Regions from separate parts of the Methylobacterium sp. AC832 genome, predicted to be linked through region 3. Evidence: riboswitches for the same ligand, from Rfam matches in the RefSeq annotation. Region 3 holds a riboswitch; each other region holds the start of a gene.
What was found. Region 3 has a riboswitch for cobalamin ahead of AC0IXR_RS02675 (CbtB domain-containing protein). Riboswitches for the same ligand answer to the same signal wherever they lie in the genome.

Region 1 (10,359 bases), on a different contig from region 3:
TCAACCGGGCGAGGCGGCGCATGGTGGCGCCGGTCATCAGACTGTCGGCGTCGAGCACGATCATGAAATCGTATTCCGAGCCGTAGGACTTGCAGAACTCGGCGATGTTGCCGGCCTTGCGGCCCGCATTGTCCTGGCGCCGCCGGTAGCGGACGCGCGGCAGGCCAGGGCCGTTCAAACGCGCCCATGCCTCGATCCGGGCGAATTCATGCTCCTCCACCGCCGCGATGGCACCGTCACGCGTGTCGGAGAGGACGAAGATGTCGATATCGGACCCGTCGCCGCCGCCACGCTGAAGCGAGCGGGCCATGACACGCAACGCGGCGAACACCGCCACCGCATCCTCGGCATGGATCGCCACCACGGCAGCCGTGCGGCTGAGGCCCGAGGCGGTGGCCGGAACCGTGGCCGAGCGGATCTCGATCGCGGATTTGGCGGCATCGCCGAGCCCCGCCGCCACGAGTCCGTAGACGTATTGCCAGGCGACGAAGGATTGCCACGTCATCACGAGGCCGAACAGGACCAGCACGGCCCAACCCAGGACGCCGTCCGGGCGTCCGTAAGCGGACAAAGCGAGCCAGGAGATCGCGGCCGCGGTGGCCAGGGTCGGCAGGGCCAGCAGGAGCCGCCGCATCAGCAGCGAAGGGGCCTCGCCGGACTGACTTTCGGGAATCGCCGGGTTCGGAATTCCGACCGGGGATGCGTCGTGCGACAACCGCGTGATGGACATGGGGCGCTGGACACTCGATCGAGGCTGAGAGGGGCCGTCGTCCATCATGAAGCGAAGGACATCGATGATACGGGGCGACGGTGAAGACGAGCGTTCGGGGCGTGATGCCCCCTCGCGGCGACAGACCTTGCAAACCGCGCTCAGCGTGGCCGCAGGCATGATAATGCCTAGTGCCGTCGACCTGAATACCGCCAGAACGATGGCCGCCGATAAAGTCGACCCTCCCCGTGACGGGCCGATGACCTTCGAGGGCGTCGTGGCCCAGGCCCGCCGCCTCGCAGGCGCACCCTACCGGCCCGCTCCAGAGGATCTCCCGGCACCCCTCGCCGGCCTTAGCTACGACGGTTACCGTGCGATCACCTTCCGTCCCGACGCAGCCCCGCGCCTCGGCGGTTCATTCTCGCTGCAGCTGTTCCATCGCGGCTTCCTGCAGAAGAAGCGCGTCGCCTTGTTCCTCCAGCCGCCGGACGGGCCGCCGCAGCCGATCCTCTACCAGTCGGGCCTGTTCGATCTCGGGTCGGACTTGGCAGGGCAGGACTTTTCCGGCGATCTGGGCTTTGCCGGCTTCCGGCTGCATCACGCCTTCGACGATGAAAAGCCGGCTAATCAGGAAGAATTCCTAGTCTTCCTTGGCGCCTCGTATTTTCGGCTTCGCGGAAAGACGCAGGAATACGGCCTGTCGGCACGCGGTGCCGCGATCCAGACCGGCGGTCCCGGAGCGGAGGAATTTCCGGACTTTACGGCGTTCTGGATCTGCGAGCCGAAGGCCGATTCCCGCGCCGTCACGATCCTGGCGCTCCTCGATTCACCGAGTCTCGCGGGTGCCTATCGCTTCGTGGTCGAACCCGGCGAGACCTCGCGGATGGTCGTCACCGCCTCGCTGCATCCCCGCGCCGCGATCCCGCGCCTCGGCCTCGCGCCACTCACCAGCATGTTCCTGCATGGCGCGAACGGTCCCGGCGCGCGCGGAGCCGCGCCCTTCGACGATTTCAGGCCCCAGGTTCACGATTCCGACGGGCTCATGGTGGCGACCAAGGACGATCGCCTGTGGCGTCCCTTGAGCAACGGACGGCGAGAGCCGCAGATCTCGGCTTTCCGCACCGATCCCCTCGACGGGTTCGGACTGTTCCAGCGCGAGCGAAGCTTTGCCGCCTATCTTGATGTCCAGGCCCGTCACGAGGCGCGGCCCGGCCTCTGGGTCACACCTCAGGCCGGGTTCGGCGCAGGAGCGGTGCAACTCTTCGAAATCCCGTCCCGCGAGGAGTACATGGACAACATCGTCGCTGCCTTCGTGCCGGATGCGCCCGTCGCGGCGGGGAGTGCCCTCGACCTCGCCTACACCCTCGCCACCGTGGGGGCCGAACCGGATACCGCGGTGCTGAGCGCGCTCGCCCGGGTGGTCTCCACCCGCGTCGGTTCGGCCGAGCGCCTACGCCCGACCACGCCGCCGAGCCCGGAGCGGCGGCTCTACGTCATCGATTTCGAAGGGCCGGGCCTGCCCACCGGCCCTGACGGTGACATCGCGGCCGAGGTCTCGGCCAGCGCCGGCACCATGGTCGATCCGGTGGTGGAACGGGTGCCCCAGACGGGTGGCTGGCGTCTCTACGTAGAATGGCGCCCGCCGACGCCGTTGCCAGCCGGTGACGTCGTCCTGCGCGCGCGCCTCATGCGCGCCGGTCGCCCGATCAGCGAGACCTGGGACAACGCCGCCTGATCGCCGGGCAACCTCACGACTTGGCGAGGTGCGACAGAGATCGGAACGGGAGGAGAGGCCAGGGCTTCCTAAGCTGGAACACCATCAGGTTGCGGAGCCGCCCGGTTCCCCGGAGGCCGTCGAAACGCCTCGGGGCGCGGAATCCGCCTTCCCCCGGAGCAGCACCCTTGGCCATCGAGACCGACTACCTGCGCTACACGCCCTCCGTCGAGACCCTTGAACCCGACGAGGCCGAGACCAGCCGGGCCCTGAACGAGACCATGCGCTCCATCAGCGAGAAGACGCTCGCCGATGGCGGCCATGCCATCCGCAGCGTCCATGCCAAGGCGCATGGCGCGCTGAGAGCCGAGTTGGAGATTGCGGCCGACCTGCCCCCCGAATTGGCGCAGGGCCTGTTCGCGAAGCCGGGGCGCTACCCCGTGGTGATGCGCTTCTCGACCATCCCCGGTGATATCCTGGACGACAGCGTCTCCACCCCGCGCGGCGTGGCGATCAAGGTCCTCGGTGTCGAGGGAGAGCGTCTCGAAGGATCGGAAGGGGATGCCACGCAGGATTTTGTGCTCGTCAACGGCCCGACCTTCTCAGCGCCGGGACCGAAGCCGTTCCTCGCGACGCTGAAGCTCCTCGCCAAGACCACCGATCGGGCGGAGGGACTGAAGAAGGCCGCATCGGCGGCGCTTCGGGGCGTGCAGAGCGCAGTCGTCGCGACAACCGGTTCGCCGAGCCCGACCCTGGCGACCCTCGGTGGGCAGCCCGAGACGCATCTCCTGGGCGACAGTTTCTACAGTCAGGTCCCGCTGCGCTTCGGCGATCACATCGCCAAGATCTCGCTCGTCCCGGTCTCTCCCGAAATGAGGGCGCTGGCGAACAAACCGCTCGATGACACGAGTGCCGCCAACGCAATCCGCGAGGCGGTGATGGAGCATTTCATCATCCACGGCGGCACCTGGGAATTGCGGGCGCAGCTGTGCCTGAACCTCGACGACATGCCGGTGGAGGACGCCTCCGTAATCTGGCCTGAGACCGCGAGCCCCTACCGCACCATCGCCACCCTCACCGCCGCGCCTCAGGCGAGCTGGAGCGAGGCCCGCGCGGCTTACGTCGATGACGGCCTGTCGTTCAGCCCCTGGCACGGGATGGCCGCGCACCGGCCGCTCGGCGGGATCATGCGCATGCGCAAATCGGCCTACGAGATGGGCAAGCGCTTCCGGGCCGAGAAGAACGGCCGCCGCATCGAGGAGCCGAAGAACCTCGACGCTCTACCGGATTGACGCCGGACGTTGCTGCAATGCGACAGGGCAGCGGCGATGATCGGCGCGGGATCATCTCGCAATTGACCCTCTCGTCGCAGCCGACCTAGCCTGACGATGACGGTTCCCCTTCGGGGGATCAAAAGGGAACGCGGTGAGGACGTTTTGTCCGATGCCGCGGCTGCCCCCGCAACTGTAAGCGGCGAGCCCATCATCAACACGTCACTGGGTCTTCGGGCCTGGGAAGACGATGAGAGGGCGTCGACCCGCGAGCCAGGAGACCTGCCGTCAGTCGTGGTCACACGCGAAACGCATCGGGCGGGGTGTCCTGGTGGGGTGTCGGGGCCCGCGCTCGCGTGGGGATCGGCTTCGTTCGCGGTGACGTGCCACTGCCGTTGCCCGAGGTCTCCGCCTGTGTCCGCCCGTCTCGTTCCCCCACTCCTCGCCCTCGGATTCCTGGCATCCGCCTCGCCGGTTCTTGCTCAGTCCGAGACGGCAACCACCGCCGAGGCGACCCTCAACGAACTCTCCGTGGCGGCCGACATACGCCCGCCCCCTGCAGCGGCCGGTCCCGGTCTCGGCGGGGCCACTGGTGGGACCGGCGGGGCCGAGGCGTTCGGCGCCCTGTCCGCTCCCGCGCTGACGTCGAGTTCGGGCGTCATCACCGGCAGGGCCCTCAACGATCGCCCGGTGACCCGCCCCGGCGAGGTGCTGGAGGCCGTGCCCGGCCTCATCGTCACGCAGCATTCCGGCGAGGGAAAAGCCAACCAGTACTTCCTGCGCGGCTTCAACCTCGACCACGGCACGGACATCGCCATCACCATCGACGGCATGCCGGCCAATATGCGCACCCATGGCCACGGCCAGGGCTATGCCGACATCAACTTCCTCATTCCCGAACTCGTCGGCGCGGTGGAGTTCCACAAGGGCCCGTATTTCGCCCGTGACGGGGATTTCGCCTCCGCCGGATCGGTGCGGATCGACACGATCGACGCGGTACCCCGCCCTCTCGCGCTCACCTCCCTCGGGAGCTTCGGCTACAAGCGGGCGCTCACCATCGCCTCCGCACCCCTCGGGGAGGGGACGCTCCTCGCCGCTGGCGAGGCCCAGGTCTATGACGGCCCCTGGGTGGTGCCGGACGCCATCCGCAAGCTCAACGGCGTGCTGCGCTACAGCCAGGGCACTGCCCTCGACGGGTTCTCCCTCACCGGCATGGCCTATTCCAACCGCTGGACGGCGACGAACCAGGTTCCGCAGCGGGCCATCTCCGAGGGCCTGATCGGCCGCTTCGGCACCCTCGATCCGAGCGATGGCGGCGATGCGAGCCGCTTCTCCCTGTCGGGCCGCTGGAGCCGGTCGGATGATGGCGGGGTCACCCGCGCCAGCGCCTACGTCATCCGCTCGAACCTCAACCTGTTCAACAACTTCACCTATTTCCTCAACGATCCGGTCAACGGCGACCAGTTCCGCCAGCTCGACAGCCGCACCGTCGCCGGCGGCGAGATCGCCAGGGTGTTCAAGGGTGAGCTGTTCGGCCTGCCCATGGAGAACGAAATCGGCGTGCAGGCGCGGTTCGACGACATCCATGTGGGACTGTTCAACACGCGGGCGCGCACCTCCCTCTCCACCGTGCGCGACGACCGCGTGCAGGAAGGCAGCGCCGCGCTCTACTTCGAGAATCGCCTGCGCTGGACCGAGTGGCTGCGCACCAGCGTCGGCCTCCGCGCCGACGCCTACGACGCGAGCGTGAGATCGAACAATTCGCTGAACTCAGGCCATGCGCAGGACGGCATCGTCAGCCCCAAGCTCGGCGTCGTGTTCGGCCCCTGGGCCGAGACCGAACTGTTCGTGAATTACGGCGAGGGCTTCCATTCCAACGACGCGCGGGGCGCGACCATCACGGTCGATCCGGGCAACCCTCTGTTCCCCCTCGACCGGGTGCCGCTGCTGGTGCGCTCGGTGGGCTCGGAGGTGGGCTTGCGCAACCGCTCCATCGCCGGCCTCGAATCGACCGTGACCCTGTTCCAGCTCGATTTCGATTCCGAGAACCTGTTCGTGGGTGATGCGGGCACCACCGAGCCAAGCCGCCCGAGCCGGCGCACCGGCATCGAGTGGACCAACCACTACGCGGTCACGCCCTGGCTCGCCGTCGATGCCGACCTCACCGTCACCCATGCCCGCTTCGCCGATCGCGACCCAGCGGGGAGCCGCATTCCCGCCGCCCCCACCGCCATCGCGGCGGCCGGCTTTACCCTCGGTGAGGCGCTCGGCTGGTTCGGCACGATGCGGCTTCGCTATTTCGGGCCGCGCCCGCTCATTGAGGACAATTCCGTCCGCTCGAAGCCGACCACGCTGGTGAATGGCCGCATCGGCTACAATTTCGACAACGGTGTCACGGTGCAGCTCGACATCCTCAACCTGCTCAACGTCAAGGCGAGCCAGATCGACTACTTCTACGAGTCGCGGCTGCGGGGGGAACCGGCCGGCGGCGTGGCCGACACGCATCTGCATCCGGTGGAGCCGATGGCGGTGCGGTTGACGGTGGCAGGGCGATTTTGAAGAATGGGAGCGGGTTGCAGGCAGCGAAGCCGCTCTCCGGTCATGCTGATGGCAGTGATCCGGGCCGGAGATATGCGAACATGTGAGGCACATAATCGGCTTTGCCGAGTGTGATGCCGTAATGCCGCAAGATGGCGTAGGCGGTGATGACGTGGAAGTAGAACTGAGGCAGAGCCCAATCCCGAGCGTATTGTTCGCCGCTCATATCGAACGTGATATTGCCCGGAAGCTCGATCACGATTGGCAGAGTCGCGCCGGCATCGAGGGCATCGTTCGGGAGGCCGTCCAGAAGCGCCAATGCCTCGGTGATACGAGCCCGTGCATCCGCCATTGATCCGGGCACCTCGCCGGCATTACGCCCTTCGGCCGCCAAGGCGGCGAGCGATAGGGGAATGTCCTCACCGCGAAGGCGGAACGTCGCCTCCTGAGCTTGGTAGGCGGCAAAGCACACTTGTGACGCCAACGGATACATGTCTGGTGCCAGACGCGCCGAAAGCAGACCATTGGCGGGATCCACCATCTGATGCTCTGCCTTGTCCAGCAGCCCGGCCAGCGTCCGCAACATGTTCCTGTAGGTCGGTACCAGAAGGTTAGTCAGTGACATAATCAGTCTCGCGGCGACGGCTACTTCAACGCCTACCCTATTTCCGCGAGAGCGAACACCATAAGTCGAGGCCCACTTTTTCCCATTCCGACCCCTACGGCCCCACCCGCTTCCGCACCACCATCTCCCCTCGAAACAAGAACTTCTGCGCGCGCTTGCCCGTGTCCACCTCCGTGGTGAACACGTTGCCCTTGCTGTCGACGGCGAGGTTGTGGACCCAGTGGAAGTCGCCGGCCATGCGGCCGTTGCGGCCGAAGGCGCCGAGCACTTCGCCGGTGTCGCGCTTGAGGGTGCGGACCTCGTTGTTGGCGCCGTCCGCGTTGAGGAGGTAGGTCTGGTCGGGGTCGGGCCAGAGCGCCAGTTCCCAGACCGAGCCGTTGGCGCGGGTGTTCTTTTCCACGAAGAACTCCTTCACGAAGCTGCCGTCGCGGCGGAACACCTGGACCCGGTCGTTGGCCCGGTCGCAGACATAGACCAGCCCGTCGCGGGCAATCTGGACGCAATGGACCGGGTTGCGGAATTGCTGGGCCGGCGCGGCGGCCGGGTCGTAGGCGGGCAGGGTCTCGTCGGTGGGCGGCTTGCCGTAGGCGCCCCACATCCGCTTGAACGCTCCGGTCTCGGCATCGAACACGATGACCCGGTGGTTGAAGTAACCGTCGGCGACGAAGAGCTCGTTGGTCTCGGGGTCCACCTGCATGGCGGCGGGCCGTCCGAGGCGGGTCGTGTCGAGGCTGTTGGTCTGGGGACCCTGCTTGCCGATCTGCAGGACGAACTTGCCCTCCGGCGTGAATTTCAGGATCAGCCCGTCCTGCTCGCCGTTGCCGGCGAGCCAGACGAAGCCTTTGTGGTCGATATGGATGCCGTGCTCGTTCTGCGGCCAATCATAGCCTTCGCCCGGCCCGCCCCATGACCGGACGAGGGTGCCCGCTTGGTCGAAGACGAGCACGGGCGGAGCGGGGTGGCAGCATCTGGTACGCGGCGGCGTGAGGCTGGCGGCCTTCTCGTCATCGGTGAGGGAGCGCGGGCGCTGCACCACCCAGATCCGGTCCTCGGCATCCACCGCGACGCCGGACGCCTGACCCATGATCCATTTGTTCGGCAAGGGTTTAGGCCAAGTCGGATCGACCTGGAAGGTCGGGGGCTCTGCTGCGGCCACGCCTGCGAAGGCGACGGCGAGCACGGCCAGACCAAGCCTGAGCCTCATGGCATTTCTCTCCCAAACCCGTTTTTTGTTGAAGTAAGTCTCCGCCGGGCCGGGGCCTTTGTCCATCGACCGCACCTGACCGATCGGTATCGACACGCGGCATTTGTCACCAGGATCGGCCTTCGAGAATCCACCGGATCACCCCTCCGGTTTGACCGCTCTCCGGCCCGGCCTGTAGACACCGCGGCCCCTTCACGCGCGCGAGGATTCCATGGCCGCCATCACTGCAACCATCGCGGCGGAGCTCAAGGTCGCCGAGCGGCAGGTCGCTGCCGCCGTCGAACTCCTTGATGGCGGGTCGACGGTGCCGTTCATCGCGCGCTACCGCAAGGAGGTCACCGGCGGCCTCGACGATTCCCAGCTCCGCGATCTGGAGGAGCGCCTCGCCTATCTGCGCGACCTGGAGGCGCGCCGCGCCGCCATCCTCGAGAGCATCGACGGCCAGGGGAAGCTCGACCCGGCCTTGAAGGCGCGCATCCTCGCCGCCGACACAAAGGCACGGCTCGAAGACCTCTACCTGCCGTTCAAGGTGAAGCGCCGCACCAAGGCGCAAGCCGCCCGCGAGGCCGGGCTCGGCCCCCTGGCGGAGGCCTTGCTCGCCCATCCCGAACGCGCGCCGGAACAGGCTGCCACCGGCTTCGTCGATGCGGGCAAGGGCATCGCCGATGTCGAGGCCGCGCTGGAGGGCGCGCGCACCATCCTGATCGAGCGGTTCGGCGAAGACCCGGAACTGGTGGGCGCCTTGCGCGACACGGTCTGGCAGCGCGGCCGGATGACCTCCAGCGTCAAGAAGGGCAAGGAAGCGGCCGGCGAGAAGTTCGCCGACTATTTCGACTTCTCCGAACCGCTCACGCGCCTGCCCTCGCACCGCATCCTGGCCCTGTACCGGGGCGAGAAAGAGGACATCCTCGACCTCGACATCACCGACGCCCCCGGCGACGTGGCCGAGAAAGGCGTGCCCTCCTGGCAGGAACTGCGCATCGCCCGCGCCTTCCGCATCGGCGATCACGGCCGGCCGGGGGACCGTTTCCTGATGGAGACCGTGCGCCGGACCTGGCGCACCAAGCTGAAACCCGCCCTCGACACCGATCTGCGCGGACGCCTGAAACAGGTGGCCGAGACCGGGGCCGTGGGCGTCTTTGCCGGAAACCTTCGCGACCTGCTGCTTGCCGCCCCCGCCGGTGCCCGGCCGACTCTCGGCCTCGATCCGGGGTTCCGGACCGGGGTGAAGGTCGCGGTGGTGGATGCCACCGGCAAGGTCGCGGCCACCGACGTGATCTACCCGCACGAGCCCCGCCGCGACTGGAACGGCGCGCTCGTCGCGCTGGCCAAGCTCTGCCGCGCCCATAAGGTCGAACTCATCGCCATCGGCAACGGCACCGCCTCGCGCGAGACCGACAAGCTCGCCGCCGAACTCATCGCCAAACAGCCGGAGTTGAAGCTCACCAAGGTGATGGTGTCGGAGGCCGGCGCCTCGGTCTATTCGGCCTCCGCCTATGCCAGCGCCGAATTGCCGGGCCTCGACGTGACCCTGCGCGGGGCTGTCTCCATCGCCCGGCGCTTGCAGGACCCGCTCGCCGAACTGGTGAAGATCGAGCCGAAGGCCATCGGCGTCGGTCAGTATCAGCACGATCTCGGCGAGGGTCAGCTTTCCAAGGCCCTCGATGCGGTGGTGGAGGATTGCGTGAACGGCGTCGGCGTCGACGTGAACATCGCCTCCGCGCCCCTGCTCGCCCGCGTCTCCGGCCTCTCCGAGCGGGTGGCGGCCAACATCGTGACGACGCGGGACGAGAAGGGCCCGTTCCGCACGCGCGCAAGCCTCAAGAAGGTCGCGGGCCTCGGGCCCAAGGCCTATGAGCTCGCCGCCGGCTTCCTGCGCATCCGCGATGGCGACGATCCCCTCGATGCGTCGGGCGTGCATCCGGAAGCCTATCCGGTGGTGCGCCGCATCCTCGCCGCCGCCGGACAGCCCATCCAGGCCGTCATCGGCAACGGCCCCATCCTGAAGAGCCTCGACCCGAAGCGCTTCACCGACGAGACCTTTGGCCTGCCCACGGTCACCGACATTCTGTCGGAATTGGAAAAGCCCGGCCGCGATCCGCGACCGGCCTTCAAGACCGCGACCTTCCAGGAGGGCGTCGAGAAGATTTCGGACCTCCGGCCCGGCATGCGCCTCGAAGGCGTCGTCACCAATGTCGCCGCCTTCGGCGCCTTCGTGGATATCGGGGTCCACCAGGACGGTCTCGTCCACATCTCGGTCCTGGCCGACCGGTTCGTGAAGGATCCGCGCGAGGTGGT
Region 2 (10,359 bases), 560 kb from region 3:
GCGGCGGCCGAGGAACTCGGCGCCTCGGTGAGCGAGATCAGCCGGCAGGTCGACGGCTCGGCCGAGCTCGCCCGCCGGGCGGTCAGCGAAGCGAACCGGACGGCCGACCTCGTCCAGGCGCTCGACGGCTCGGTCTCCCGCATCGGCGACGTGGTCGTCCTGATCTCGCAGATCGCCGGCCAGACCAATCTTCTGGCCCTCAACGCCACGATCGAGGCGGCGCGGGCCGGCGAGGCCGGTCGCGGCTTCGCGGTGGTCGCCGCGGAGGTCAAGGAACTCGCCAACCAGACCGCACGGGCCACGGACGAGATCGGCGCGGCGGCGAGCCAGGTGCTTTCGGCCGCCGCCGAACTGTCCCGCCAGGCGGACCGCCTCGGCACCGACGTCGCCCGCTTCCTCGCGACCGTGCGGGCCGCCTGAGGGGGCGGGCCGGTCTTCCTGGGGCGCATCGCGGCATCGTCGTTGGGGCGGGCGCGAAAAGCGGGTATCCTGTGCCGACACTCGGATGGACAGCATCAGGACGCGCGATGGACAAGGACCCGACACATTCCAGCACGGCCGCCCATGCGGTGTTCGACGTCGCCGCCGCCGTGGCAACCCTGCCGGAGGCCTGTTCCACCATGGTGGCCGACCATCGGTTCGTCGACGTTCCAGCGGCGAGCGCGCGGGTGTTCCGGGTCTATTCACCGACGCCGCCGCACAGCCACGCCTCCTGCGACGAGTATCTCTACGTGCTCTCCGGCCGCTGCATGATGAAGTTCGCCGACGAACCCGCCGTCGAGGTGGGGCCGGGCAAGCTGGTGATGTTCCAGCGCGGCGTGGTGCATTCGGTGCCGGAGATCCTGGAGGAGCCGATGGTGTTCCTCTCCGTCGACACCCCCCGTCGCGAACCGCGCGACATCCGCTTCGTCTCGGACGGCACCGGCACACCCGACAGCTTCATGCGCCAATCGCAGCAGGCCCAGCAGCAATAGGGAACGCGCCCCCCCTCTCCCCGCCGGGCGGGGAGAGGACGTCGTCCTCCCCTTGCCGGGAGGCGACGTGAGCCCGTCAGGGCGAGGGTGAGGGGGTATCTCCGGATGCGGCTCCACCGGACGCGCCCCCTCACCCTCGGCTGCCGCCTCGCCGCGCTCCCCAACGAGGGGGAGACGCGGCCCTCTCCCCGCGTACGGGGAGAGGGAATGCGCGCCGGCCTTCGAGTCCAACAGTCTGAGGGCACGTCCCTACTCAAAAGAGGCGGGGTTCCCCCTCTCCCCGCGGGCGGGGAGAGGACGTCGTCCTCCCCTCGTCGGGAGGCGACGTGAGCCTGGCAGGGCGAGGGTGAGGGGGTATCTCCGGATGCGGCTCCTTCGGACGCGCCCCCTCACCCTCGGCTGCCGCCTTGCCGCGCCGACGACGGGGTCGTCGCGGCCCTCTCCCCGCGTGCGGGGAGAGGGGAATGCGTGCCGGCCTTCAGGGTCAGCCGCCGCCAGCCGATGACGAGCCCTGTGATCACCAAGGCTCCGGCGAGCAGGTTCAGCAGCCATTGTGCCGCGTCCCTCGCCGGCGGGTGGCCGACGAGGACCGGCAGGTCGAGGCGGTGGAGCGCTGTGAACAGCCAGCGGTTGACGCGGCCGGAGCGGTCGAGCCGGTTGAGGATCTCGCCGCTCCGCGGGTCGACATGCAGCCAGGTGGCGGACGGGTCGGCAAAGCGCAGGCGCAGGATGGGGAGCGTCCCGCTCGTGAGCGGCGACCAGTAGAGGTCGTGGGATTCCAGGCGCTCGACGCCCTCCAGTTGCGCACCCGCCATGGCGAGACGGGCCGCCGCCGCGATCCGGGCGGTCGAGGGTGCGTCTCCGATCGCCCGTTTGCCGGTGCGGTCGAGCCCCATCGCGACCCAGTGTCCGCCGATCCGCGCGAGATGCAGGCCGAGGGGCGCATGGGCGGCCATCGCCCGCAGTCTCTCTGTCTCGATGCCGACAGGGTTGTCCGCCCCGGCATAGGCCTCGCGCAGGTCGGCGGTCGGCGCGAGGGAGGTGAACCAGCGGTTCGGGTTCATCGAGAGCCAGCCGCTGAGGATGAAGGTGGTGAGCCCGATCCCGCCGATAAGCCCGGCGAAATGGTGCCAGCGTGCCATCCCGCGATAGGGCGTGACGCGCCCTCGCGCGTAGCGCCGCCTCAGGCGCAGGCGCCAGATCCCCAGGACGAGGCCGGTGAGCGCCGTGAAGGCGGCGATGCCGGAGAGCCACAGCACCACGTCGCGCCACAACTCCGCGCGGGCACGCAACGGCGTGAGATAGACCCAGTGGGTGACGGCGCCGACCCAGTTCCAGCCGCGCTCGAACCGCGTCGTGTCGAGCACGATCTCCCCCGTCCCTTGCGAGACGTAGAGCTCCGTGCCGGCCGCGTCGTTCAATGCGACCTTGTGGAAGGGCCGCAGGGGATCGTAGCGGGCCGTCACCGTCCATTGGTCGCGCGCGACCTCCTCCACGGACGCGCCGGGCCCGGCCCCGGCGAGGCGCCGGGCCGCCTCGGCATCGACCGGCCCGGCCGGCGTGCCGGTCCGCGCCGAGAGGGTGATGCGGCGGCCGTCGCCGGACGATATCCGGTAGACCGGCTCGTCGCCGCGCATTTCCAGATCGAGGCTGCGGGGCATGCCGTGCAGCCCGGCGGCGGCCAGGGCGCCGTCCGGCGAGACCGCGACTGCCTCCCACGCCATCGGGCGAAGACGCGCGAGGCGCTCCGTCTCCGTCAAGCTCGGGAACGGCACATAGAGCATCACCAGCCCGGAGCCGATCCAGAGGGCGAAGAGCAGCCCGGTGCCGATGCCGAGCCAGCGATGGCCGAGGACCAGCCACCGCTTGCCCTGCTTGAACAGGCTCACCACGCGAAGCTGTAGGCGACCTCGAACGAGCGCGGTCGCCCGAGGATCCAGTTGGTACCGATCCCGTCCACGGCGTTGCCGCTGATCGCGTAGGTTGTGTCGAACAGGTTGTAGACGCGAAGGCTCAGGCGCGAGGCCGGGGTGACCTGATGGTCGAGGCCGAGATGGGCCAGGGTGTAGTCGGGCCGCGGCGCGGTGTTGGAGAAGTCGCTGAAGACCCGGCCGACATTCTGCAGCCCGATCCGCGCCTCCCAGTCGTGGGCGAAGGCCCAATTGAGCCAGACATTGGCGACGCGCTCCGGCACGTCGATGGGCTGGTTGCCCGCATAGGACACCGCTCCCTCCCGGAACTCGTCATATTGCGCATGCAGGAGGGCGAGGTTGGCGTCGATGCGCCAGCCATCGGGCAGGCGCAGGGCGAGCGCCCCCTCCACCCCGTGCGAGGATTGCCGGCCGACCTGGGTCGAGACATTGGGCTGGCCCGGCACCGCCGAGATCAGGTTGTCCTTGACGATGCGGTAGCCCGCCACCGTCCATTCGAGGGCGCCGTTCAGCGCGAGGCCCTTGGCCCCGACCTCGATCTGCTCGCCGGTGGAGAGATCGAAATTGGCGTTCGTTTGCGACAGGCTGATGAGGCTCCCCACCGGATCGGTGGCGGTGGCGTATTGCACGTAGAGGGCCGAATCCGGCGTCGGGTTGTAGACGAGGCCGAACCGGTAGCTCAGGGCCTCGAACGAGCGCGCGAAGGTGTCGCCGGTCTGCAGGTTGCGGCGGTGCAGGGTCGGCGCATCGAAACGCATTCCGGTGAGGAAGGAGAGTTGGTCGCTGAGGATCAGCCGGTTCTCGGCGAAGACAGAGGCCTGGTTGGTGCTGGTGGCATAGGCCGGGCTGGCGCGGCCATTGGCCGGGAACAGGCCCGGATCGTAGGTGAACGGATCGACGCTGGTGACGAGGCCGCCGCCTGCGCTGGAGAAGTTGCTGGTGTGGCGGAAATCCACGTGGTTGACGTCGAACCCGATGGCGAACTCGTTGCGGAAGCCGAACAGGTTGCCCTTGAAGGCGGCGTCGAAGCGGTTCCCGACCTGCTCCTGGCTGTGGTAGATTTCAAGGTAGTCGGACCTGTCGATCCGTCCCGTACCGCTATTGAACCGGTACTGCTCGACATCGAGCCAGTGGCGACGGCTCTGCAGCCGGTAGGCGGTGTTGCGGATGGTGATGTCGGCGCTCGGCGTCCACTCGGTCTTGAGCTGGGTCCAGTTGTCGGCCCAGACGATCTTCGCGCCGTCGACATTGTAGTTGTTGTTGCGCAGGGACTGGACGATCCGGCCATCGACCAGCGGCGTGCCCCAGTAGCGCGCGGGCTCCTGGTAGCCGAGATCATGGCTGAGCGTCACCGCGAGATCGGGGTTGAGCTGGAACAGCAGCGCGCCCGAGACCGCGAGGTTGCGGAAATCCCCATTCGGGCTGGTCCAGCCGCCGTCGCGGTTGCCGCTGACATTGAGGCGGTAGGCCACCGCATCGCCGATGGGACCGCCGAGATCGACGGCAAGGCGCGCGAGCCCGTCCGACCCGGTAGCGGCGCGGGCGGCATGGATCGGCGTGAAGCTCGGTTTCTTCGAGACCACGTTGACCACGCCGCCGATGGCGCCGTCGCCATAGAGGACGGAGGCCGGGCCGCGCAGCACCTCGATCCGCTCCACGTTCCAGGTGTCGAACGGGAAGGTCACCGTGCCGGCGCCCACGAACAGCCGCGTGCCGTCATAGAGCTGCTGGATCGAGTTCGGGCCGGCGAAGCCCCGGCTGGAGAAGGCGCCGTTGCCGTTGCCCGGCGACGCGATGGTGGTGATGCCGGTGGCGTTCTGCGTCACCGCCTCGACCACCGTGTTCTGGCCGCGGATTCGGGCGGTCTCGCCGCTGATGACATCGATACTGGCGGGGGTCTCCAGCGGCGTCAGGCCGAGGCGACTGGCGCTGCGAGAGGGGGTCGAGAGGTTGAGCCCGACCGGGTTGGCGCGAGTCAGGCCGACCCCGCTCCCCTCCACGGTGAGCTGGTCGAGGGTGACGGCATTCTGGCCGATGGAATCCTGGGCGCGGACCTCGCCCGCGAGCAGGGTCGAGCCGAGGAGCGATGCGAGCAGGGCGGTGGCGCGGGCCGGGGAGATCCGCCCGGGGGCGCGGTGGGTGACCTGTGTGGGCATGTTCGTTTTGGCAAACCGGAGTGATCGCTGGCCGAATGCCGCGCCCCCTCTGCTAGATCGTATGTTATAACGTTACAATACGTCGAACCGGGCAAAATGCCTGCGCGGAGGACCAAACGGTCTCGCCGAGGGCAAGATGTAGAGCGAGTCTGCAATGGAAGGAACAGGGACGATCGGGCATCGCGGGCGAACGGCAGGCGCGGCTCAGCGCAGTGGCACGTCACCGCGAACGAAGCCGATCCCCACGCGAGCGCGGGCCCCGACACCCCACCAGGACACCCCGCCCGATGCGTTTCGCGTGTGACCACGACTGACGGCAGGTCTCCTGGCTCGCGGGTCGACGCCCTCTCATCGTCTTCCCAGGCCCGAAGACCCAGTGACGTGTTGATGATGGGCTCGCCGCTTACAGTTGCGGGGGCAGCCGCGGCATCGGACAAAACGTCCTCACCGCGTTCCCTTTTGATCCCCCGAAGGGGAACCGTCATCGTCAGGCTAGTCGAGGACGAGAGACCGCGTCAACGACGTGACGGCAACAGCCCAAAAGAAAAGCCCCGGACCGTTCGATCCGGGGCCGATCTCATCGGATGCGTATCGCCTACCAGCGGTAGGTGACGGAGCCCGTCACGCGGCGGCCTTCGCCATAATTGCAGCCGACGAAATTGACCTGTTGCGAGCAGGTGCCGACATAGACGCGGTCCGTGATGTTGTTGGCCGCCACCTGGAAGCGCCAGTTCTCGTATGTGTAACGGAGCGATGCGTCGAAGAGGACGTAGTCCGGCACGCGGATGTTGTTCTGGGGATCGCCGAACGATTCCCCGATGTAGCGGACACCGCCGCCGATCCCGAGTCCGCGGAACATGCCGGTCTGGATCGTGTAATCCAGCCAGGTCGCAGCAGTGAAGTTCGGCACCTGGATCGGCCGCTTCCCAACCGCGCTGGGATTGCCGTCCGGCGCATTGTCCTTCGTCACTTCGGCCTGCAGGACCGTGAATGACGAGATGAGCTTCAGGCCGTCGAGGAGGTCCACGGTGGCCTCGCTCTCGAAGCCTTTCACCTCGACTTCGCCGTTCTGATAGAAGGCCTGCTGCAACGGATCGCTGGGGTTAAAGAACAAGGCGTTGGTCTTCTTCGTATTGAACACGGAGAAAAGAACCGAGGTGGCTTGGCCCGGCGGCTGGAACTTCACGCCGGCCTCGATGGTCTCGCCGATCTCGGGCTTGGCCGGGGTGATGTTGTAGGTGAGCGGCACCGCACCGATGCCGGGCACGACCGCGATCGTGCTGTTCTGGAGGAAGACCGGCAACACATTGAACGAGCGCGCGGCCGAGACATAGGGCGTCAGGCCGTTGTCGAAGAGATACGAGAGCCCGACCCGGCCGCTATAGGATTGCGCGTCCTGGTTCGCGCCGAAGCTCGTGGGAATGCCGTTCGGGAACGGGACGGCGTTGAGCATTTGGCGCACGGTATCGATGACCGGGTTCTGAGCATCGGTCTTCGTCGTCACCCAATCGTAGCGGGCGTTCATGCTGAGCAGCCAGCGATCGTAGAACTTGACCTGATCCTGAGCGTAGACGCCGACTTGCTCCTGCTGCAACCGTGACAGGAGGGAGCGCGGAAGTTGCGCGACGGGCTGGCCGTAGACCGGATTGAGGATGTTGAGCGGGCCGACGAACGGGCCGATCCCGAGCAGGCCGAAGCTCGTACCGCCGTACTGGTCGCTCTTGTTGTTGATCTTGCTGTAATCGACCCCAAGCAGCGCGGTGTTCTTGATGTTGCCGAACTGCGCATCGTGCTGGATCTGGGTATCGACGGTGAAGACGCCGTAATCCTCAAGCCAGGTCTGAGCCTCGCGGGTGACGGTGTTGGGCATCGCCGGATTGGTGACGCCCGTGGAGTAGATCGCGTTGTAGTCGGTCGAGGCATGGGCGTAGCGCAGGTTCTGGCGCACGGTCCAATGGTCGTCGAACCGGTGTGAGAACTGGTAGCCGCCCTCGAAATGCTCGGCGAGGAAGCGCGAGAAGCCCGGCTCCCCGAGGAAGCGGCTGCGCATTTCCGACTTATTGGGATTACTGCCCCGGGTGTATTCGCGCGGGATGGCACGGAACGTGTCGCCGGTGCGGTCTCTCTGATAATTGCCGAGCACCGTCAGGCTGGTATCCGCCGAAGGCGCGAAGGTCACCGCGGGCGCGATGTAGATTCGGTCCAGCGGCGTGTAATCCACTTGCGTGCCGCCTTCGCGCAGCAGGCCGGTGATCCGGTAGAGGATCGTCTTCTCAGGGTTGAGCGGGCCGCTCAGGTCGAAGCCGAACTGCTTGCGGTTGAAGCTGCCATAGGAACTAAAGATTTCCCGCAGCGGCTCGACCGTCGGCTTCTTGGTGATGAAGTTGACGAGGCCCCCCGGATCGTTGAGCCCAAAAAGGCCCGAGGTCGGGCCGCGCAGCACGTCGATGCGCTCCACGCCGTAGGGCTCGATCGGGAAGCCGGAAAAGCTCGTCTGTGGCAGACGCATCCCGTCCTTGTAGATGCCGCGCTGTGTCTGGTCGAAGCCACGGATGATCAGCTGGTCGAAGCGGCCATCCTGCCCCTGGGGCGACGCGAGGATGCCGGCGCTGTAGGCGAGCGCATCGGCCAGGTTCTCTGCGCCGCGATCCTCGAGCTGCTTCTGCGTGACCACGGACACCGACTGGGGAATCTCCCGCAGGGTCGCGTTGGTCTTCGTTCCCGACATGCTCCTGGGCACGACGTAGGAATTGGCGGCCGTCACGCCACCGCCATTGCCGCCTCCCGAACCATTTCCGGAGCCCTGCACCGACAAGGTATCGAGCTGCACCGCCGCCGTGCCGCCCGAAGCGGCCTGGGCGGAGGCCTGCCCGCTCCACAGGGCGGGAACCATGGCGAGCAGCGCCACGGTCGAGACGCCGGCGAGGCAGCGCATGCCACTCACGGCTTTGTGAGAGAACGTGCCAGAAGAGAGCAACATGCCATCAGACATAGGGAAGACCTTGATCGTCGGAAATACGGCGCAGACCTGATTGGTAAAGAACGAGATTTCCTTGTCGATGCATCGCGTAGAACGATTCAAAAACAAGATCGGGTCTCGACAAGACGAATCCACACGGCGTCTTTGTCAGCAAGTCAAAGTTGAGATTTAATGACAAAAGTTGCGGCGGCGTTGCCTAAGAAACACAACCCTTCTTTGGAACAATTCAATTCAAGCGCCGCAAAAAACTTGTCGAAAGACGATCAACGGCGGGCCAGCAGCCACATCAGGAACGGCCCGCCGACGAGGGTCGCCACCAATCCGGCGGGAAGCTGGTAGGGGAAGAACGCCATCCGTCCGACGAAATCCGCCGCGACCATGATCAGCGCCCCTGCGATGGCCGCACCGGCGAGTTGCGGCGCGGCCCGGGTCAGGCCCGCCAAGCGCGCCACCTGCGGCCCGACGAGGCCGACGAAGCTCAACGGCCCCGCCACCAGGGTCGCCGCGGTGGTGAGGATCGCCGCCAAGGCCAGGATGACGAGACGGCTGCGGCGCAGGCCGAGCCCCAGCGAGCGGCCCGTCGGAGCGCCGAGGGGAAGCAGCTCGAGCCAGCGGGTCAGGGCGGGAAGGCAGGCGACTCCGAGGACGAGGATGGCGATGGCAGCGACGGCATCCTCCGGCGCCACCCGCGCCGTGGACCCCGCCGTCCACCCGAGCAGCATCACCACGGAGGGATCGCCGCTGATCATCAGGATGGTGAGGAGCGCGCCGAACCCGGTGGTGAGGCCGATGCCAGCCAGCAGCATCTGCTCGGGCACGGTGTCGGCACGGCGGCCGAGGCTCGCGATGGCCAGGAGGGTCGCGAGGGCCCCGAGGCTGCCGGCGCCGAGCAACGCCATCCGGTCCGGCGTTCCGAGGACGATGGTGACGGCAACGAGGCCGAGGGCGGCCCCGGAACTGATCCCGAGCACTTCGGGGCTCGCCAGGGAATTGCCGGTGAGCCGCTGCAGCAGGGTGCCGGCTATGGCCAGCATTGCGCCGGCCGCGAGCGAGGCGGCGATACGGGGCAGGCGCCAGGGAAGCAGTTCTTCGAGGCCAGCCCCGAGGCTCCAGTGCCAGCCGGCCGGGTCGCGGCCGAGGGTCAGCGCGACGAAGACGAGGAGGGCCAGCGACACCGCACCGGCCAGGATCAGGCGCCAGGGTCGTGCGAGCCGGGCCGAGGCGCCGCCCTCCGGGCGATGCAGCGCGCCGACGCCACGCAGGCGCGGCAGCAGCCAGAGCAGCATTGGCACGCCGACGAGGGAGGCCAGCGCCCCCGTCGGCACCTGTGCGATGGGGGCGAGCGCCAGGACCACGGAATCGGTGAGCCAGATCAGGGCCGCCCCGAGCAGGGGCGCGGCGATGAGACGGGCGCGCAGCGTGCGCGTGCCGGTGAGCCGGACGAGGATCGGCGCGGCGAACCCCACGAAACCGATGACGCCCACCCCCGCCACCACGAAGCCGCCGAGCGCCACCGCGACGGCCACGGCGAGGAACCGGACCCGGCCGAGGGAGAGCCCGAGGCTCTTCGCGTTCGCCTCGTCGAGGTCGAGCAATGCGAGCGGCCTCGCCATCAGCGCCACCAGGAGGGCGGCGACGGCGAGGCGGGGCGCGAGATAGGCCGGCGCGCTCCAATCGTTCATGGCGAGCGAGCCTGCCCCCCAGACGAACAGGCCGAACAGCCGCTCCTGGTGCAGGATCACGAGGAGGGTCTGGATCGCCCCGCAATAGAGCTCGACCACGAGCCCGGCCAGCAGCAGCCCCAGGGGCGCGAAGCCCTTGGCACGCCCCAACGCGAAGACCGCCAGCACCGCCAGGGCGGAGCCGGTGAGCGCCACGGCCTCCCGGCCCTGCGAGAAGAGGCCGGGCGCGAACAGCGAGGCCAGGGCCAAGGCGAGCTGCGCCCCGGCCGAGATGCCCAGCGTCGAGGGCGAAGCGAGGGGATTGCGCAGCACCTGCTGCAGCACCAGCCCCGACAAAGCGAGGGCGCCGCCGGCGAGCCATGCGGTGACGATCCGCGGCAGCACGCTCTCATGCAGGATGACCTGCGCGATGTCGGTCCAGTCGGGACTCCACAAGGCTTTCAGCGCGAGGCCGAGCGGCATGTCGGCCGTGAGCGTGCGCAGGGTGAGGAGCCCGGCCACGAGGGCCACCGCGCCGATGAGAAGCCATGTTCCGCCGATCCGCGAGCGGCGCGGCGCGGGGGCGGCCAGGCCTAGTTCAGCCAAGTTTGGTTCACCCAAGTCCGATTCACCCAAGCCCGATCCGGCCAGTTTCGC
Region 3 (10,359 bases):
GGACCGCTCTCTTCCATCCGCCGGATACGCTCGTGGTGTTGGGCCTCGCCCTCGCCATCGAAGCGGCGGCTGGCTATCCGGACCGGCTCTACAGGGCGCTGGGCCATCCTGTCACCTGGATCGGCTGGGTGATCGCCCGGCTCGACCGGTCCCTCAATACGGGCAGCGAGGCGAGACGGCGCGCGGCCGGGATCGTCGGCCTTCTCGCCCTCCTGGCGGTCGTCGGGGCGGTATCGATCGGGGCGACGACGCTGGCCGCCGCGTCCGGTCACCTGCCTGCCGTGATCCTGCTCGGCCTCGTCTGCGCGTCCCTGCCGGCGCAGCGCAGCCTCCACGATCATGTCGGCCGTGTCTCTTCGGCGCTCCGCTCCGAGGGGCTGGCTGGCGGGCGGCGCGAAGTCGCAATGATCGTGGGGCGCAACCCGGAGAGCCTCGACGAAGCCGGCATCTGCCGCGCCGCCATCGAGAGCCTATCGGAAAACTTCTCCGACGGGATCGTGGCGCCCGCGTTCTGGATCGGGATCGGCGGCCTGCCGGGGGGCGCGCTCTACAAGGCGATCAACACTGCCGACAGCATGATCGGCCATCGCACGCCCCGCCACGAATCCTATGGCTGGGCCTCGGCCCGCCTCGACGACCTCGTCAACCTCCCGGCCTCTCGGCTCTCGGCGGGGCTGATCGCGGCGGCCGCCCTCCTCCATCCCGGCGCCTCCGCGGCGGGTGCGTACCGGGCGGTCCGGCGCGATGCGGGCCGGCATCGCTCGCCCAATGCCGGCTGGCCCGAGGCCGCAATGGCGGGTGCGCTCGGCCTGAGGCTGGCGGGGCCGCGCATGTACGGCTCCGAGATCGTCGACGATTCCTGGATGGGCGACGGACGGGCGAAGGCGGGCCCTCATGATGTGGAGCGGGCGTTGGCCCTGTATCGCATCGCCTGCGCGCTGCTTTTCGGATGTGTCGTCCTTGGCGCATCGATACTCAAAGCTGTTTTTCTATAATTCCGATCACCGACATTCGAAGGGGCACCCGGCAATGACACGGACTGGTCTTCTGGCGATGCTTTTCCTTCACGGAGCCGCCGCGCCGGCCTTCGCAGCGGTGGGAGCCCAGCACGACCTCGTGCCCGTCGATCCGCCCTACACGATGACGTCCGGCCTGAAAGGCAAGGAGGGCAAGCCCGCCAAGGACATCAGCGGCATCGCCTGCATGCCCCCGCGCGAAGGCAAACGCCGCTGCCTCGTGGTCAATGACGAGAATACCGGCGCGCAATTCATCACCATCGATGGGCACACGATCACGCCCGGTGCCGATATCGACCTCGTCGGCGGCGGACCGAGCCCGAACACCCTGGGAACCCCGCCCTCGAAGAACGGATGCTCGGGCGGCCAGGGCAAGTTCGACGATCTCGACGGCGAAGGCGTTGCCTATGCCGCCCCGTATTTCTACGTGGTCGGTTCGCATGGCTGCTCGCGCGGCAAAGCGAAGTTCAAGCTCTCCACCTTCGTGCTGGCGCGCATCAAGGTCGACGCGGCCGGCGAGCCGGTGGGACCGAGTGCAGTCGAGACCACCTACCGCCTCGGTGACGCCCTCGGCCTGGCAGAAACCGTCAGCGCCTACTACACGCAGGATCTCCAGACCGATGACGGCGACGCTTCGCCCAACGGCCTCAATATCGAGGGCGTCGCCGTCGATGGAACGCGCCTGTTCGCCGGGCTGCGCGCACCGTCCCATGACGGCAAGACCTTCATCGTCGAGGCGGATGTCGGGGCTTTGTTCGCCCAGGGGCACGAGTCGCTCATGGCTGCCCCTCAGGTGATCCCCCTCATGGTCGGGCGTGGGGCCGGGATCCGCGATCTCGCCATCCTGCCCGACGGGCGGCTCCTCGTCCTCACCGGGCCGGCTCAGGGACAGACCGACGTGCCCTACAGCCTGTTCGCGGCCGGGGCCTCCACCAACGCGAAGCTCGAGCCGATCGGCCGTCTCACCGGGGCGGAAAAGGGAGCCAAGGCGGAGGGCGTCGCTGTGCTGGGCGACAAGCGCATCCTGGTGATGTTCGACAGCGTCAAGGATGGCGGACCGCTCGAATACAAACTTCCCTGACAGCCTCTGTCGTTCAGGCGGCGCGTGGGGCGACTACCGGCGCGGCGACGCTGCGGCGGACAGCGTCCCGGCGCAGTGCGGACACAACCGCGACTATCAAGCTCGCCCTACAGGCGAGTTTCAAGCGCGGGGCCGGGCAGCACCACGGTGGGCAGCCAGGAGCTCAGCCCGGTCTCACGAGTGAGGCGCGTCGACCTCCGGCGGCGACGGCGTATCGGGCTACTTCCTCATGGCTCGTGCTCTGCGCGGGAGCCCGATCGGTCGAGCCTATGTTGGGGAACTGCTAGCGCGCCAAGGCGAACAGTCGGTCGCAATCGACATGCGCCTCGACATGTCGCGCGAGGGCATCGAGGACGCGTTCGACCTCGCCCTCGTAGGAATGACCGTCGGAGGCCGCTCCCAGGCGCGCGAGCCAGGCGGCCCGCTGCCGGTCGTCGGCGAAGAGGCCGTGAACGTAGGTGCCGCAGACCCGCCCGTCGCCAGAGACCGCACCGTCCACCCGTCCGTCGGCGAAGCGTAGCAGCGGAGTCACCGTGTCCGCACCGGCCGTGTCGCCCACATGCATTTCGTAGCCGCTGAACGGCAGGTCGTCGGCGAGGCTCCGCCCGCTCACCGCCTCGAGGCGCTTCAGCGGGGTCATCACCGTATCGACCTCCAGCAGGCCGAGCCCGGCGACGCTGCGCGGCTCGCCCTCGATCCCGTGCGGATCGCTCAAGGTGCGGCCGAGCATCTGGTAGCCGCCGCAGAGGCCGAGCACGTGGCCGCCCCGGCGCAGATGCGCGCGGATGTCGACGTCCCAGCCCTCGCGACGGAGGGCGTCGAGATCGTCGATCGTGGTCTTCGAGCCCGGCAGCAGGACGAGGGCGACGTCGCCCGGAATCGCCTCGCCGGGCCGGACCAGCACGACCTCCACCTCCGGCTCCGCCCGTAGCGGATCGAGGTCGTCGAAATTGGCGATGCGCGGCAGGACCGGCACCGCGACGCGAATGCGCGTCCGGCCGGAGGAGGCGGAACCGGCGAGCCCCAGCGCATCCTCGGCGGGCAGGCGCGCGGCCTCGGGGAAATGCGGCACGAGCCCAAGGGCGGGCCATCCGGTGGCCGTGGCAACGATCTCCATGCCGTCGGCGAACAGGCTCGGGTCGCCGCGAAACCGGTTGACGAGGAAGCCCACGATCATCGCCGCATCCTCGCGCGCGATCACCGCCTTGGTTCCGACGAGGCTGGCGATGACGCCGCCCCGGTCGATGTCGCCGAGCAGGATCACGGGCGTGTCGGTGGCCCGCGCGAAACCCATATTGGCGATGTCGCCCCGGCGGAGGTTGACCTCGGAGGCCGAGCCGGCGCCCTCCACGATGACGAGGTCGGCCTGGCCCTTCAGATGATCAAAACTTTCGAGCACGGAGGCCAGGAGACGCGGCTTCCAGGCCTGGTAATCTCGCGCCTTCGCGGTGCCGACCATCCGGCCCTGCACCACCACCTGCGAGCCGGTCTCGCTCTGGGGCTTCAGCAGGACCGGGTTCATGTGGATGGAGGGCGCCACCCCGCAGGCCCGCGCCTGCAGCGCCTGGGCCCGGCCGATCTCGCCGCCATCGGCGGTAACGGCCGCGTTGTTGGACATGTTCTGCGGCTTGAACGGCCGCACGGCGAGGCCGCGCCGCGTGAAGGCGCGGCACAGGCCGGCCACGATCAGCGACTTACCGACATCCGAGCCGGTGCCCTGGATCATGAAGGCGCGGGCGGTCATGCGATCGGGTCTCGTCCGGTGTGCCGAGGGGTGTCGGCGAGCCCTAGCACGACCGCGTCAGGGCCGCGACGGCGGGCCGGCGACGCAGGCGGTATCGAGAGGCCGCGCGGCCCGGCGGAAATCGAGGATGGCGGAGGCGTAGGTCTCGACGACCTCCGAGAACGGCACCCGCTCGGCCGTGAACAGGACGGCGCGATGGCTGAACAGCCGGTCCGGAATCGCGAGCGGCGCGCAGGCGGGATCGGGCGGGGCCGCTTGGTCCCAACCGGGCGGCAGAGGCTGCCAGAGACGGTCCGCCCCGATGGTCTGGCGGGTGGTGCCCAGCGCCTGGACCGCCCTGCCAAAGGGTGTATCGGTCGTCTCCAGCAGGCGGTTCATCTCCGGGTTCAGTCGCTCCGGCACGTACCAATTGTCGGCCTCCGACAGAACGTGATTCCCGCAGGCGAGCCGGACCCGGCGATATTTCAGGACGGTTTCGGGTCCGGCGGCGAGGCGGCGGCGCGTCTCTTCCGAGGCGGGCTTGTCCACATCGCGCAGGAGGGTCGCCGTGAGCCGCGGGTCCGTCGCCATGCCGTGCTCGAAGCACCAGCCTTCGAGGGTCGCGGTGGCGCTGCGGCTCGCCAGGAGCCGCGCATTGAGCCCCTCCATCACCGCCAGCGCCTCGACGCGGGCGAGATAGGTGTCCGGCCAGGATGTGATGGACTCCGCGGAGGCCGCACCGGCACCGGACAGAAGAAGCGTGAGCGGAACGAGGCAGCGTCGGAAGCCGCGACGGAACACAACCCAAGGGAGATTCCGCGATACCCTATACACGTTGACGAAGCCGTGCATAAGTTGCGGGACCGAAGCCCGCGACGCTAGGCGATCTCTCGTGGAGCTCATCTTTCCCATCGAGTTCCTCGTCAGCGGCACACCGGTCTCGTTCCAAGCGGCCCGACCGAGTTCCAAATCGCAATGGAAGCAGAAGGTCCGAGCGGCAAGCGACGGCTCCTTGCCCGAGAATCACTTCGCCTGCGAGGGTAAACTCGCCGTGACGCTGTTCTACTTCCCCGTCGGCTCCGTGCAGGGCGATGTGGACAATATCGTCAAACTGGTTCCCGATGCCCTCAACCAGCACATCTACATGGATGATTCTCAGATCGAACGGGTGGTCATCCAGAAGTTCGAACCGCAGCGGGTGTTTTCGTTCACGCAGCCGAGCCCCGTCCTGGCGGCGGCACTGTCGGCACAGAAGCCGATTTTATACGTAAGGCTCTCGGACGATCCATTCGAGGAACTGGCATGAGCGGCATGGAACCAGAACGGCCGGTCCTCGACCTTATCATCCCGACACTCATGGATGCCGGCTACGAGGTTTATACTCACCCTTCCCGCCAGCTTCTGCCATCCTTCATGGGCGACTACGTTCCCGACGCGATTGCGCTCGGAAAACCCAAGAATCTCGCGATCGAGATCGTGCGGGATGGCTCGCGATCGGGAAGGCAGGAAAGAGTCGCGGACCGGTTCCTCGGTGTCGCCGATTGGGAACTTCGGATCTACTACGCTAGCTCCGGCGGCGGCGTACCCGCCATCGACGGCGTGACGCCCGACATCATTGACCGCACGATCGCGAAGGTCGAGGCTCTCATCGCAGCCGGCCAGATGGAGGCCGCTCTGCTGCTCGGCTGGTCGACCTTCGAAGCCATCGGGCGGGCCTTGATCCCGGACCGCCTGTCGCAATCTCAATCGTCCGCACAGCTGATCGAACAGCTCGCGGGCGAAGGCATCGTAACGCCCGACGAGGCGGATCGGCTTCGCCCCATGGCGAGCCTGCGCAACGCCGTCGCCCACGGGGCCCTGCAGCGAGACCTTGATCCCGCCGCCCTGGAGGATTTCGTCGCTACGCTGAAGCTCGTCCTCCACGAGAATCAGCCAGTCGGCGGCGTGGCCTGACCGCGCCCAGCAGTCAGAACTCGATCCCCTCCTGCGCCTTCACGCCGGCCGAGAAATGGTGCTTCACGCTGCCCATCTCGGTGACAAGGTCGGCGGCCTGGATGAGGGCCGGCTTGGCGTTGCGGCCGGTGACGATGACGTGGAGGTCGGGCCGTCGCGCCCGGAAAGCCGCCACCACGGCATCGATGGGCAGGTAATCATAGCGCAGGGCGATGTTGAGTTCGTCGAGAAGGACGAGGCGGATGGTCGGGTCGGCCATCAGCTCCTCGGCCTTGGCCCAGGCATGCTCGGCCGCCGCGATGTCGCGGGCCTTGTCCTGCGTCTCCCAGGTAAAGCCTTCCCCGAGCGTATGCCACTCGATCCGGTCGCCGAAGGCCTTCAGCGCGTGCTTCTCGCCCGTATCCCACCCCCCCTTGATGAACTGGACCACGCCGACCCGCCAGCCATGGCCGAGCGCCCGCAGGACGAGGCCGAGCCCGGCCGTGGTCTTGCCCTTGCCGGGGCCGGTATTGACGATGAGGAGGCCTTTCTCGATCGTCTTAGCCGCGACCTCGGCGTCCTGGACGGCCTTGCGCTTCTCCATCTTCTCGCGGTGACGGTCGGCCTCCGCCTCATTTATCTCCAGATCGTTCATGCGCTCGCTCCGGGTTGGGGTTTCACGATCATCGGCAGTCCCGCCACCATGAACACCACATGGTCGGCCCGCGCGGCGAGGCGCTGGTGCAGTCGCCCGGCCGCGTCGCGGAAGCGGCGGGCGAGCGCGTTGTCCGGCACGATGCCGAGACCGACCTCGTTGCCGACGAGCACCACCGGCCCCGGCGCGCGGCCGCAGGCCTCGATCAGGGCAGCGCTCGCCGCCTCGATATCGGCCTCGGACAGGATCAGGTTGGTCAGCCACAGGGTCAGGCAATCGACGAGCACCGGCCCTGTCGCCGCAGCGACGGCCTCGGCCAGGTCGATCGGCACGTCCCGGGTGATCCAATCCGCCGAGCGGCGCGACCGGTGAAGGGCGACGCGCTCCCGCATCTCGTCGTCCCAGGCCTGCGCTGTGGCGAGGTAGAGCCACGGCGCGGGGCAAGCTTCGATCAGGCGCTCCGCGTGCAGGCTCTTGCCCGAGCGCGCGCCGCCGAGGACCAGTGTCATTCTTGGAGAAGGCTGCCGCATGGCTCCCTTTAGCGCGAAACCGCCCTGCCCCGTCAAAGCCGGTAAAACGCTTTGGCGGCGCGTTGTCAGCGGTCGCGCGAGCGCGTAGAAGCGAGGTTCGGACGGTGCCCCGGCGACGGGGTGAAAAGGGAATGCGGTGAGGGCTCGCGCCTGAAACCGCAGCTGCCCCCGCAACTGTGAGCGGAGACGGGTCTGCCATCGGCCACCGGAGCGATCCGGGAAGGCGGCAGGACCGGACGACCCGCGAGCCAGGAGACCTGCCTTCCGAAGGGGACATTGTCCTCCCGCTCTATCCTCGAACGCCGCCGGCGGGGCGGCCGGAGACCTGACACGATGACCACGAACACTCTCGCCCTCACCGGCACCCGCAGCAACGAGCGTCTCGGCGCGGTGCTCATGGCCGCTTTCCTCGGCCTCGGGCTCGTCTTCATGGCCGGCTTCGCCCCGGCGATGGCGCTGCACAACGCGGCCCACGATTTCCGGCACGCCCAGAATTTCCCCTGCCACTGACCGCCTCGCGCTCAGCCAGGACCTGATTTCATGATGATCCGACTCGTGTCGGCGGCCCTGGTCGCCGGCTTCCTGGCGGCTGTCGTCGCCACGGGCTTGCAGCTCGCCCTCACCTCGCCGCTGATCATCGCGGCCGAGCGTTACGAGAGCGGCGAAGCCACGGCGCCGGCCGCGCTATGGATGCCGCGCGGCGCCTCCCCGGCCTCCCTCATCGTGCCCGTCCATTCGGGCCACGACCATGGTGGCAAGGACCATGGCGGCAAGACGGACGGTGTCGAAGGCGGCGAGGTCGCTCCGGCCTGGCAGCCCGGCCCTGGCCTTCCCCGGATGGTCTTCACCGCCCTCGCGACCCTGGTCGGCGGCGTCGGCTACGCCCTGTTGCTGGGCGCGGCTCTCATTGCCTGTGGGCGCGAGCCGAGCCCGGAAGCCGGCCTGCGATTCGCCATCGCGGGGTTCCTCGCCGTGGCCCTCGCCCCGGCCCTCGGCCTGCCGCCTGAACTACCCGGCATGGAGGCGGCTCCGCTCGCCGAACGCCAGTTCTGGTGGATCATGACCGCGGCCGCCACCGCCATGGGGCTCTACCTCATCGCGATCCGCCGCTCCTCCATCGCCATTGCTGGAGGGCTCGTGCTTCTCGTCGCGCCGCATCTGGCCGGAGCGCCGGAGACGAGCCACACCGCCTCCGCCCTGCCCCCGGGCTACGCGGCCCAATTCGCCGCTCGGTCGCTGGGCATCGCCTTCGTGTTCTGGGCGGTGATCGGCCTCGCCTTCGGCTGGGCCTGGAACAGCGTCGGGCGCAAGAGCCCGGCGACGTCGCATGCCTGACGAGGACATCCAGGCCGGCAGACCGGTCGTACTCTATGTCTGCGCCACCTGCCGCACGGCCGGCGACACGTCCGAGCCCCGCGCCGGGGCCCGCCTTGTCTCGGCGCTGCGCGATGCGGTGACGGAAGCCGCCATCGAGGGCATCGCGGTCGAGAGCGTCGAGTGCCTGTCGGTCTGCAAGCGCCCCTGCACCGTCGCCGTGGCTTCCGAAGGCCGCTGGACCTACGTTTACGGCGATCTCGACCCGGTCGAATCCGCCAGAACCATCCTCGCGGGCATCGGCCTGTACGCGGAGACGCCCGACGGCATCGTGCCCTGGAAGGCGCGGCCGGAGGCGTTCCGCAAAGGCGTCGTCGCCCGCATTCCCCCGTTTCCTCCGCCCCGCGCGGACAGAATTCCGGACGCCGCCGAATGAGCATCGTCGAGAAGATCCCCTGCACCATCGTCACCGGCTTCCTCGGAGCCGGCAAGACGACCCTCGTGCGTCACCTCGTTGAGAATGCCGGCGGCCGGCGGCTCGCCATCATCGTCAACGAGTTCGGCGATATCGGCTTCGACGGATCGTTCCTGGCCGCCTGCGGTATCGAGGGCTGCCAGGACGAGGACATCGTGGAGCTGGCCAACGGCTGCATCTGCTGCACCGTTGCCGACGATTTCGTCCCAGCCCTGAACAAGCTCCTCGACCGCGCCGACCCGCCGGAGCACATCCTCATCGAGACGTCCGGCCTCGCTCTGCCGAAGCCCCTGGTCCAGGCCTTCCACTGGCCGGCGATCCGCTCGCGGGTGACCGTGGACGGGGTGATCGCGGTGATCGACGGCCCCGCCGTTGCGGCGGGCTTCTTCGCCGACGATCCGGCGGCCCTCGCCGCTCAGCGCGCCGACGATGCCAGCGTCGACCACGACAACCCGCTGGAAGAAGTGTTCGAGGACCAGCTCCTCTGCGCCGACCTCGTGGTGATGAACAAGGCCGACCTCCTCGACGAAGCCGGCAAGGCCAAGGTCCGCGCCGAGGTGGAGCGCCAGCTGCCCCGCGCGGTGAAGCTGGTCGAAGCCGAGCATGGCCGCCTCGATCCGCGCGTGATCCTCGGTCTCGGCGCCGCCGCCGAGGACGATCTCGACGCCCGCCCCTCCCATCACGGCGAGGGCGAGGACCACGATCACGACGATTTCGATTCCGTGGCCATTGCCGTGCCTGCCACGGCGAGCGCCGAGGATCTGGCCTCCCGCGTCGCCCGCGCCGCCGAAACCAACGGCGTCCTGCGGATCAAGGGCTTCGCCGAGGTCACCGGAAAGCCGATGCGCCTCGTGGTCCAGGGCGTCGGCGCCCGCATCGCCCATCATTACGACCGCCCCTGGCGGGCGAGCGAGAACCGCGACGGCCGGCTCGTGGTCATCGGCCTGAAGGGTTTCGACCAGGGGGCGGTGGCAGCCGCCCTGGCGGGGTGAGCGCGTTGACCGCCCGACGGATCCTCGCTCACGGGTGCCGCGGCCTCGTGGCTGCGTCCGGCCTGGCGGCTCTCGCGGCGATCGGCGGGTGCTCGGATTCACGTCCGCCCAAACCGGAGTTTCAGGCCTCGGACAGCCGGACGATGGCACGCCTCTCTCCGGTGGCTCGCCCGCTCGCCCAGACGGGCGATGCGAAGCTCGCCTATACCCACGACCTCACCATCGGATTGCCACCCCAACGGGTGAACGCGCATTTCGAGGCGGCGCGCGACCGCTGCCTGAACGAGGCGGCCCTGAAATGCGTCCTCGTCGCTGCGTCCATCGACGATGGCCGCAGGCCTGCGGGCCGTCCGCAGGCGCAGGTTCAGGTCCGGCTGCCGCATGAATCCGTCGCGCCGTTCATGGCCTTCGTCACGGCGCCCCTCCCCGGCGAGGCGGCGGGTGACGTCGTGCTCCGGAGCCAGTCGACGCGTGCCGACGATCTGACGGACGCCATCGAGGATGGCGGCCGGCGCTTGGCTCAATTCACCGCCTATCGCGCCCGGCTCGACGCGATCGCCGCACGGCCCGACCCGCGCGTGGAGGATCTGATCCGCATCGCGCAGGAATTGGCGCAGGTACAGTCGCAGATCGAGGAAGCC

Region 1: linked by a shared signal. The riboswitch ahead of AC0IXR_RS16155 (TonB-dependent receptor) and the one ahead of AC0IXR_RS02675 (CbtB domain-containing protein) in region 3 are both predicted to bind cobalamin.
Region 2: linked by a shared signal. The riboswitch ahead of AC0IXR_RS00040 (TonB-dependent receptor) and the one ahead of AC0IXR_RS02675 (CbtB domain-containing protein) in region 3 are both predicted to bind cobalamin.

The regions. Positions count from the first base shown of each region.
Region 1 is NZ_CEEDMV010000004.1:324,565-334,923, reverse strand. Features, by position in the region: gene mdoH (glucans biosynthesis glucosyltransferase MdoH) at 1-730, opposite strand, end outside; gene AC0IXR_RS16165 (OpgD/OpgG family glucan biosynthesis protein) at 969-2,444, shown strand; gene AC0IXR_RS16160 (catalase family protein) at 2,612-3,715, shown strand; cobalamin riboswitch at 3,799-3,998, shown strand; gene AC0IXR_RS16155 (TonB-dependent receptor) at 4,109-6,253, shown strand; gene AC0IXR_RS16150 (DUF1993 domain-containing protein) at 6,294-6,857, opposite strand; gene AC0IXR_RS16145 (NHL repeat-containing protein) at 6,952-8,061, opposite strand; gene AC0IXR_RS16140 (Tex family protein) at 8,273-10,359, shown strand, end outside.
Region 2 is NZ_CEEDMV010000001.1:5,648-16,006, reverse strand. Features, by position in the region: gene AC0IXR_RS00055 (methyl-accepting chemotaxis protein) at 1-420, shown strand, start outside; gene AC0IXR_RS00050 (cupin domain-containing protein) at 528-974, shown strand; gene AC0IXR_RS00045 (PepSY domain-containing protein) at 1,364-2,866, opposite strand; gene AC0IXR_RS00040 (TonB-dependent receptor) at 2,860-5,061, opposite strand; cobalamin riboswitch at 5,360-5,559, opposite strand; gene AC0IXR_RS00035 (TonB-dependent siderophore receptor) at 5,657-7,996, opposite strand; gene fhuB (Fe(3+)-hydroxamate ABC transporter permease FhuB) at 8,305-10,308, opposite strand.
Region 3 is NZ_CEEDMV010000001.1:569,693-580,051, reverse strand. Features, by position in the region: gene cbiB (adenosylcobinamide-phosphate synthase CbiB) at 1-995, shown strand, start outside; gene AC0IXR_RS02710 (DUF3616 domain-containing protein) at 1,054-2,097, shown strand; gene AC0IXR_RS02705 (cobyric acid synthase) at 2,381-3,841, opposite strand; gene AC0IXR_RS02700 (hypothetical protein) at 3,899-4,621, opposite strand; gene AC0IXR_RS02695 (RusA family crossover junction endodeoxyribonuclease) at 4,713-5,126, shown strand; gene AC0IXR_RS02690 (hypothetical protein) at 5,123-5,773, shown strand; gene cobO (cob(I)yrinic acid a,c-diamide adenosyltransferase) at 5,787-6,407, opposite strand; gene cobU (bifunctional adenosylcobinamide kinase/adenosylcobinamide-phosphate guanylyltransferase) at 6,404-6,916, opposite strand; cobalamin riboswitch at 7,023-7,216, shown strand; gene AC0IXR_RS02675 (CbtB domain-containing protein) at 7,271-7,447, shown strand; gene AC0IXR_RS02670 (CbtA family protein) at 7,478-8,272, shown strand; gene AC0IXR_RS02665 (DUF1636 domain-containing protein) at 8,265-8,687, shown strand; gene cobW (cobalamin biosynthesis protein CobW) at 8,684-9,718, shown strand; gene AC0IXR_RS02655 (DUF4349 domain-containing protein) at 9,862-10,359, shown strand, end outside.